One region of the Pseudomonas sp. P116 genome, then DNA from elsewhere that is predicted to be linked to it. Evidence: predicted binding sites of a transcription regulator. Region 1 holds the regulator's gene; the other holds the start of a gene.
What was found. Region 1 encodes sigma-54, which starts transcription at its own class of promoters, with help from an activator protein. Its sites were predicted from a motif close to ANTGGCATNNANNTTGCTNT; they were not measured.

Region 2: a site for sigma-54 is predicted at 1,936-1,955, ahead of ICA15_RS02305 (CmpA/NrtA family ABC transporter substrate-binding protein). Genes of this name have one in related genera too.

What each region holds. Positions count from the first base shown of each region.
Region 1 covers NZ_JACVHB010000006.1:200,331-204,528, reverse strand. The annotation lists gene lptA (lipopolysaccharide transport periplasmic protein LptA) at 1-29, shown strand, start outside; gene lptB (LPS export ABC transporter ATP-binding protein) at 29-754, shown strand; gene ICA15_RS21040 (RNA polymerase factor sigma-54) at 942-2,435, shown strand; gene hpf (ribosome hibernation-promoting factor, HPF/YfiA family) at 2,509-2,817, shown strand; gene ptsN (PTS IIA-like nitrogen regulatory protein PtsN) at 2,829-3,293, shown strand; gene rapZ (RNase adapter RapZ) at 3,296-4,153, shown strand; gene ICA15_RS21020 (HPr family phosphocarrier protein) at 4,169-4,198, shown strand, end outside.
Region 2 covers NZ_JACVHB010000001.1:459,064-463,261, reverse strand. The annotation lists gene ICA15_RS02310 (ANTAR domain-containing response regulator) at 6-581, opposite strand; gene ICA15_RS02305 (CmpA/NrtA family ABC transporter substrate-binding protein) at 597-1,808, opposite strand; gene ICA15_RS02300 (quinone-dependent dihydroorotate dehydrogenase) at 2,044-3,066, shown strand; gene rmf (ribosome modulation factor) at 3,331-3,546, opposite strand; gene rlmKL (bifunctional 23S rRNA (guanine(2069)-N(7))-methyltransferase RlmK/23S rRNA (guanine(2445)-N(2))-methyltransferase RlmL) at 4,078-4,198, shown strand, end outside.

The DNA of each region.
Region 1 (4,198 bases):
AGAAGAAAACCGAAGAGAAAAACCAGTAATGGCAACTCTGAAAGCTCAGCACCTGGCCAAGGCCTATAAAAGCCGCCAGGTCGTGCGTGACGTCAGCCTGTCGATCGACAGCGGTCAGATCGTCGGCCTGCTCGGCCCCAACGGTGCCGGCAAGACCACGTGCTTCTACATGATCGTCGGCCTGGTTCAGGCTGATCAGGGCCGTGTGCTGATCGATGATCTGGACGTCAGCCACCAGCCAATGCACGGTCGTGCAAAGGCCGGTATCGGCTATCTGCCGCAAGAAGCGTCGATCTTCCGCAAACTGTCGGTAGCCGACAACATCATGGCCATCCTCGAGACCCGTCAGGAACTCGACAAGGCCGGTCGTCGCAAGGAGCTGGAAAGCCTGCTGCAGGAATTCCACATCAGCCACATCCGCGACAACCTCGGCATGAGCCTGTCCGGTGGTGAACGCCGCCGGGTGGAAATCGCCCGCGCGCTGGCGACTGCGCCGAAATTCATCCTGCTCGACGAACCGTTCGCCGGTGTCGATCCGATTTCGGTCGGCGACATCAAGCAAATCATCCACCATCTCAAAGCCAAGGGCATCGGTGTTCTGATCACCGACCACAACGTGCGCGAGACGCTGGATATCTGCGAAACCGCTTACATCGTCAACGACGGTCAGCTGATCGCCGAAGGTGACTCCGCTACCATCCTGGCCAACGACCTGGTCAAGGAAGTGTATCTGGGCCACGAGTTCCGCCTGTAAGCGTAAAGGTGCCCGGTGAGCCGCCCGGGCGCTGTATCGGTTCAAGCAGAATTTAATACGCTTTAATTGTTACAGCGCTCTAGGCAAACACTTCAGTTTCAGGCATATAATTTGCTTAAGTTTGGCGCTTCGGCGCCCTGTAGTGGATGGCGCATCGCGCCGGCGAATAAGGTGTTAAGCCCCTGCCATGAAACCATCGCTAGTCTTGAGAATGGGCCAGCAGCTGACGATGACACCGCAGCTGCAACAGGCTATCCGTCTGCTCCAATTGTCGACCCTGGACCTGCAACAGGAAATTCAGGAGGCTCTGGAATCCAATCCGATGCTCGAACGCCAGGAAGAAGGCGAAGACTTCGACAACACCGACCCCCTGGCTGACAACGCCGAACAGAAGCCCAACACCGATATCCAGGAACCCTCCTATCAGGAAACCGCCCCGACGGTGGATAACCTCGAGGAAGGCGACTGGAGCGAGCGCATCCCCAACGAACTACCGGTCGACACTGCCTGGGAAGACGTCTACCAGACCAGCGCCAGCAGCCTGCCGAGCAGCGATGATGACGAGTGGGACTTCACCACGCGCACTTCAGTGGGCGAAAGCCTGCAAAGCCATCTGCTTTGGCAACTGAATCTCGCACCGATGTCCGACACCGATCGACTGATCGCCGTGACCCTGATCGATTGCATCAACAATCAGGGCTACCTGGACGAAACCCTCGACGAGATTCTCGAAGCGTTTGATCCGGAACTGGACATCGAACTGGACGAGATCGAAGCTGTTCTGCACCGCATCCAGCAGTTTGAACCCGCCGGCATCGGCGCGCGCAATCTCAGCGAATGCCTGCTGCTGCAATTGCGCCAGCTATCGGCCAAGACGCCTTGGCTGGCTGAAGCGAAACGTCTGGTCAGCGATTACATCGACTTGCTCGGCAGCCGCGATTACAGCCAGTTGATGCGCCGCATGAAGCTCAAGGAGGATGAGCTGCGCCAGGTTATCGAACTGGTACAGAGCCTCAATCCACGGCCGGGCTCGCAGATCGAATCGACGGAAGCCGAATACGTCGTTCCGGACGTCATTGTGCGCAAGGACAATGAACGCTGGCTGGTCGAGCTGAATCAGGAGTCGGTACCTCGTCTGCGCGTCAACGCTCAGTACGCAGGCTTTGTGCGTCGCGCCGATACCAGCGCCGACAATACGTTCATGCGCAATCAGTTGCAGGAAGCCCGCTGGTTCATCAAGAGCCTGCAAAGCCGCAACGAAACCCTGATGAAAGTGGCCACCCAGATCGTCGAGCATCAGCGCGGCTTTCTGGAATATGGCGACGAAGCCATGAAGCCGCTGGTGTTGCATGACATCGCCGAGGCGGTTGGCATGCACGAGTCGACCATTTCCCGGGTGACCACGCAGAAATTCATGCATACCCCACGCGGTATTTATGAACTGAAATACTTTTTCTCCAGCCACGTCAGCACCTCCGAGGGCGGCGAATGCTCGTCCACGGCGATCCGCGCGATCATCAAAAAACTGGTTGCCGCGGAAAATCAGAAAAAGCCGTTGAGTGACAGCAAGATCGCTGGTTTACTGGAGGCACAAGGCATTCAGGTGGCTCGCCGCACCGTCGCCAAGTACCGCGAATCCCTCGGGATCGCGCCTTCGAGCGAACGCAAGCGGTTGATGTAAGCCACGTTACAGCGTTCCAGTGGCAGGCTTTTCGGCCTGCCGCTTTATGCACTGGCAACGAAGGAGAAGCTGTATGCAAGTCAACATCAGTGGACACCAACTGGAAGTGACCGAACCTCTGCGCGACTACATCAATGAGAAACTTCAACGATTAGAGCGCCATTTCGACAAGATCACCAACGTGCAAGTCACGATGTGCGTCGAAAAGCTTAAGCAGAAAATCGAAGCCACCTTGCATATACCCGGCAGTGAAGTGGTCGCCAACGCAGAACATACCGATATGTATGCCGCGATCGACGCCTTGACCGACAAGCTGGACAAACAACTCAAAAAGCATAAGGAAAAGACCCAGAGCCTGCTCCAGGGCGCGACCGGTCGATAACCCCCTACCCCATGATCCGACTTGAAAGTATCCTGACCCCCGGCCGTTCCCTCGTGAACGTGCCGGGCGGCAGTAAAAAGAAAGCCCTCGAACAGATTGCCAACCTGATCGCCCGTGAAGTGCCGGATCTGGAGATGCAAGATGTCTTCGAGGCTCTGATTGCCCGTGAAAAACTCGGTTCTACCGGTTTTGGCAACGGCATCGCCATTCCTCACTGTCGCCTCAAGGGTTGCCAGTCGCCGATCAGTGCCCTGATGCACCTTGAAGCCCCTATCGATTTCGACGCCATTGATGGTGCGCCGGTTGACCTGCTGTTTGTACTGCTGGTCCCCGAAGCTGCCACCGATGCGCATCTGGAGTTGCTCCGCCAGATCGCCAGCATGCTGGATCGCAAGGATGTGCGCGATAAACTGCGCAGCGCTTCAAGCAATGAAGCCTTGTACCAGGTTGTTGTGGACGAGCAGAGCGGGCAGTAATCATGCGCTTGATCATCGTCAGTGGCCGTTCCGGCTCGGGTAAAAGTACCGCGCTCAATGTTCTTGAGGACAACGGTTACTATTGCATCGACAATCTGCCGGCAGGCTTGCTGCCGGAACTGGCTGAGCGCGCGCTGATTCACACTGAACTGGCGCAACCGCTGGTGGCGGTGTCGATCGATGCGCGCAACCTGCCAAGTCATCTCTCGCGTTTTCCCGAACTGCTTGAAGAAGTGCGCAGCCGCCATATCCAGTGCGATGTGTTGTATCTGGATGCCGACGAAGAAACCCTGCTCAAGCGTTTTTCGGAAACCCGTCGACGCCACCCGCTGAGCAACGCCAATCGTTCGCTGGCCGAGGCGATCCAGGATGAAACAGCCCTGCTGGGACCCATCGCCGATCTGGCCGATCTGAAGATCAATACCACCAATCTGAACCTGTACCAGTTGCGCGACACCATCAAGCTGCGCTTGCTGAGTCAGCCGGAACCGGGCACGGCATTTCTGGTTGAGTCATTCGGCTTCAAACGCGGCATGCCGGTGGATGCGGACTTGGTGTTTGACGTGCGCTGCCTGCCTAATCCTTACTGGAAGCCAGAGCTGCGTGCGCAATCGGGGCTCGATGAGCCGGTGGCCGAATACCTGGCAGCGCAGCCCGAGGTTGAAGAAATGTTCCAAGACATTTTCAGCTACCTGCACAAATGGCTGCCCCGCTTCGCTGCGAGCAATCGCGCCTACGTTACTGTTGCCATTGGCTGCACCGGCGGGCACCACCGCTCCGTCTACCTGACCGAACGCCTGGGTCAGGCCCTGCAGAAAACTCTGAAGAACGTCCAGGTTCGCCACCGCGACCTCACCTAAAGGATTCACACCGCGATGCCTGCTCTGGAAATCGAAATCATCAAC
Region 2 (4,198 bases), on a different contig from region 1:
GTTATTCAGCCGAGTAATTCACTCATGGCAATAATCTGCTCCGCCACCTGAATCAGCTTCTGCTGGCGGCTCATGGCCTGGCGCCGCATCAGGGTGTAGGCCTCTTCCTCATTGCAGTCCTTCATCTTCATCAACAGTCCCTTGGCCAGTTCGATGCGCTTGCGCTCCGCCAGTTGCTGGTCGCGGGCGTGCAACTGCGCACGCAACGCCTGATCACTTTCAAAGCGCGCCATTGCCACATCGAGAATCGGCTGCAAGCGTTGTGCGTGAATGCCTTCGACGATGTAGGCACTGACCCCTGACTTGATCGCCTGACGCATCACGCCGGGGTCATGTTCGTCGGTAAACATCACGATCGGGCGTGGCTGGTCGCGGCTGACCAGCACCACTTGCTCCATTACATCGCGGCTCGGTGACTCGGTATCGATCAGGATGACGTCCGGGCGCACCGTTTCGACGCGTGCGGGCAGGTCGATGGTCAGGCCAGACTCGTCAATTACCTCGAAACCGGCCTCGGTCAGAGCGGCTTTCAGGCGTCCGACTTTTTTCGCTGTGTCGTTGATCAGCAGAATGCGCAGCATGTTGGCGGTCTCCTGTCAGCGGCGGGCGAGAAGGGGAGCGTCGTCGCTCAGAGCGTGCAGCTTGAAGCTGCGCGCATAACCGGCCGGATCGCTGCCGTCCCAGACCTTGCCGTCGAGCAACTGACTGCTGCGCATGTCCGTGCCCCACGCGGCAACGCCGACAGCGGTCGCCGCGTCGCGATAGAGGCCCAATTGCTGGACCTGACGCGCCACGGCGAGGTAATCCGGGTCTTCGCGCAGCAAACCCCAGCGGCGGAACTGGGTCATGAACCACATGCCGTCGGAGAGATACGGCAGATTGACTTCGCCATTGCCGTGAAAGCGCAAGGCGTGGGGATCCTGCCAGCGATTACCGAGGCCGTCGGCGTAGTCGCCGAGAAAGCGCGGTTCGATGCACGAAACCGGCGCGTCGAGATAATCCGGGGCGCTGAGTAATTGCGCGGTGCTGCGGCGATTTTCCGGGCTTTCTTCGATGAATCGGCTGGCTTCGAGGATCGCCATCACCAGCGCGCGCGCGGTGTTCGGGTATTGCTCGACGAAGGCGCGGGTGCAGCCGAGGACTTTTTCCGGGTGATCGGGCCAGATGGTCTGGCTGGTGGCCAGCGTAAAGCCGAGATCCTGCTGCACCGCGCTGGCGGCCCACGGTTCGCCGACGCAAAAGCCGTCGATTCGTCCCGCTTGCAGGTGCGCAACCATTTGCGGCGGCGGCACCACCACGCTGTCGACATCCTGTAACGGATGAATGCCCTGGCTCGCCAGCCAGTAATAAAGCCACATCGCGTGTGTGCCGGTCGGGAAGGTCTGGGCGAAAGTCAGTTTTGCGCGGGATTGGTGCACGTGGCGATCCAGCGCTTCAGGACTGCTCACGCCGAGGCTTTGCAGGCCGTGGGACAGGTTGAGGCTCTGACCGTTTTGGTTGAGGCCCATCAACACGGCCATGTCGGTGGATGCGACGCCGCCGATGCCCAAATGCACGGCGTAGATCAAACCGTACAGGCTGTGGGCGGCATCGAGTTCGCCGCTGACCAGTTTGTCGCGCAGGTTGGCCCATGAAGTCTGGCGCTTGAGGTTCAGGGTCAGGCCATAAGGTTGAGCGAAACCCTGAGTGGCGGCCACCACTACCGAGGCGCAATCGCTCAGGGCCATGAAACCAAGGTTGATCGCAGTCTTTTCCGGAGCATCGCTGCCGTTGACCCAGGCCAGCGGCCCGACGGAGGGTTCATTCATCGCATGCACCTGCAAAAGCCGCCTTCAAAAAAAACGCCGCCACCGGTTTTGCGCAGGCAAAACCCCATGACGACGCCATTGTCCCGGCCCGTACGCCGTCATTGGCGGGCGGGCTGATGGCAAGCAGGGTGCAAGGCATATGCCAGTCGCGTCGATTTGCGCGTGCGCCTCGCGCGGTGGGTCGATGCCCGGCTATAATCGCCGCCTCTTTTCGCCGCCCGAGTCATCGCCGCCCATGTACACCCTGGCCCGTCAGCTGTTGTTCAAACTTTCCCCGGAAACCTCCCACGATCTGTCGCTGGATCTGATCGGCGCGGGTGGGCGTTTGGGCCTCAACGGTCTGCTGTGCAAGGCGCCAGCGAAGGTGCCGGTGACGGTCATGGGCCTGGAGTTCCCCAATCCGGTGGGTCTGGCGGCGGGTCTGGACAAGAACGGCGCGGCCATCGACGGCTTCGCGCAGTTGGGTTTCGGTTTTGTCGAAATCGGCACCGTGACCCCGCGTCCACAACCGGGCAACCCGAAACCACGGATTTTCCGCCTGCCGGAAGCCGAGGCGATCATCAATCGCATGGGCTTCAACAATCTGGGTGTGGATAACCTGCTGACGCGGGTAGCAGCGGCCAAGTACAAGGGCGTGCTGGGGATTAACATCGGCAAGAACTTCGATACCCCGGTTGAACGCGCGGTTGACGATTACCTGATCTGCCTGGACAAAGTCTACGCCCACGCCAGTTACATCACCGTCAACGTCAGTTCGCCGAACACCCCGGGCCTGCGCAGCTTGCAGTTCGGCGATTCGCTCAAGCAGTTGCTGGCTGACCTGGCCACTCGTCGCGCCGAACTGGCGCTGCGCCATGGCAAGCATGTGCCGCTGGCGATCAAGATTGCCCCGGACATGACCGACGAAGAAACCGCGCAGGTCGCGCAAGCGCTGATCGAAACCGGGATGGACGCGGTCATTGCCACCAACACCACGCTGAGCCGTGTAGGCGTTGAAGGCATGGAGCATGGTGACGAGGCGGGCGGCCTGTCCGGTGCGCCAGTGCGTGACAAGAGCACCCACACCGTGAAAGTGCTGGCGGCTGAGTTGGCTGGGCGTTTGCCGATCATTGCGGCGGGCGGGATTACTGAAGGCAAGCATGCTGCTGAGAAGATCACTGCGGGTGCCAGTCTGGTGCAGATTTACTCGGGCTTCATCTATAAAGGCCCGGCGCTGATTCGTGAATCCGTCGACGCCATCGCCGCCCTGCGCAAATAACCCAGGCTGTCCCGGTCAATGCAGGAGCTGCCGAAGGCTGCGATCTTTTGATCTTGATGTTGATTTTAAAAAAACAGGATCAAAAGATCGCAGCCTGCGGCAGCTCCTACAGGGGTAGTCGGCAGACATTCGAAAGGCAAATCGACCGGGCATAAAAAAGGGCTCCTCGAAGGAGCCCCTGGGCCGTAGCCCGCCGTCCGGGAAGGACGTGCGTGGTTAATGCGTTACAAATTCAGATTGTCGTGTCGGAATAAATGCCCTGTGTCAGCCGACGGCGTGAAGTTCGTTGAGTCTGTGGATTCCCGCAGTGCCGGTCATACCGTCCCAGTTGTCGCCGCGTCCTTCTCGCCAGCCGTTAATCCAGGCTTGGCGTACCGACGGTAGAGTAAATGGGCAAAGCTCACGGGATTTGCCACCAACGCCATATTGATATCCGCGCAAAAATGCTCTTTCCAACGGATCACGCTTAAGTCTTCTCATAGGGTGTTTCCCTCACTTGTTGACTGTATGTGTCGCGTTGACCTCAACCGAGGTCTGGCAGAAAAACTCTGCCGGGGGCGGCTCGCTGCCGGCGTGGCGAGCCAAGGTGTTGACGCCGTTGCGACGTCAACCTGTGGTCATTTCTAACCAATGAGTCACACCGATGGAATGACCGTTTTGTCATAAGGACGTAACGAAAAGGGTGCTACGGCAATAAGTAACTGCGTATTTGTTCAATGATTATTGAGCAAACCCCGGTATGATCGGCACCGCGCTGCATGATGGGGTTAATTCTTTAGTGAGAATGACCCACGTTTACACTGGGGTACTATTCGACGAAGGGTTGCTTTGAGTCATTTTGTTGCATCAACATTTTTCTCTGTCCTTGCATCTAAGCTCTTTTAACCCGAGCAGCAGGGATGGAACGGCACACCTTCGTGCCACGCGGGCGTTCTTTTAGAAAAGCGCCTGATTGAAAACCGGATCGGCAATGCGTTGCCGGTTCACATAGCCAAAGGCTCTGGAAATACCATGTCCGACCAATTCGAACTCTTCCTCACTTGCCCCAAAGGCCTTGAAGGCCTGCTCATCGAGGAAGCCGTCGGGCTTGGCCTTGAAGAAGCCCGCGAGCACACTTCCGCCGTGCGTGGCA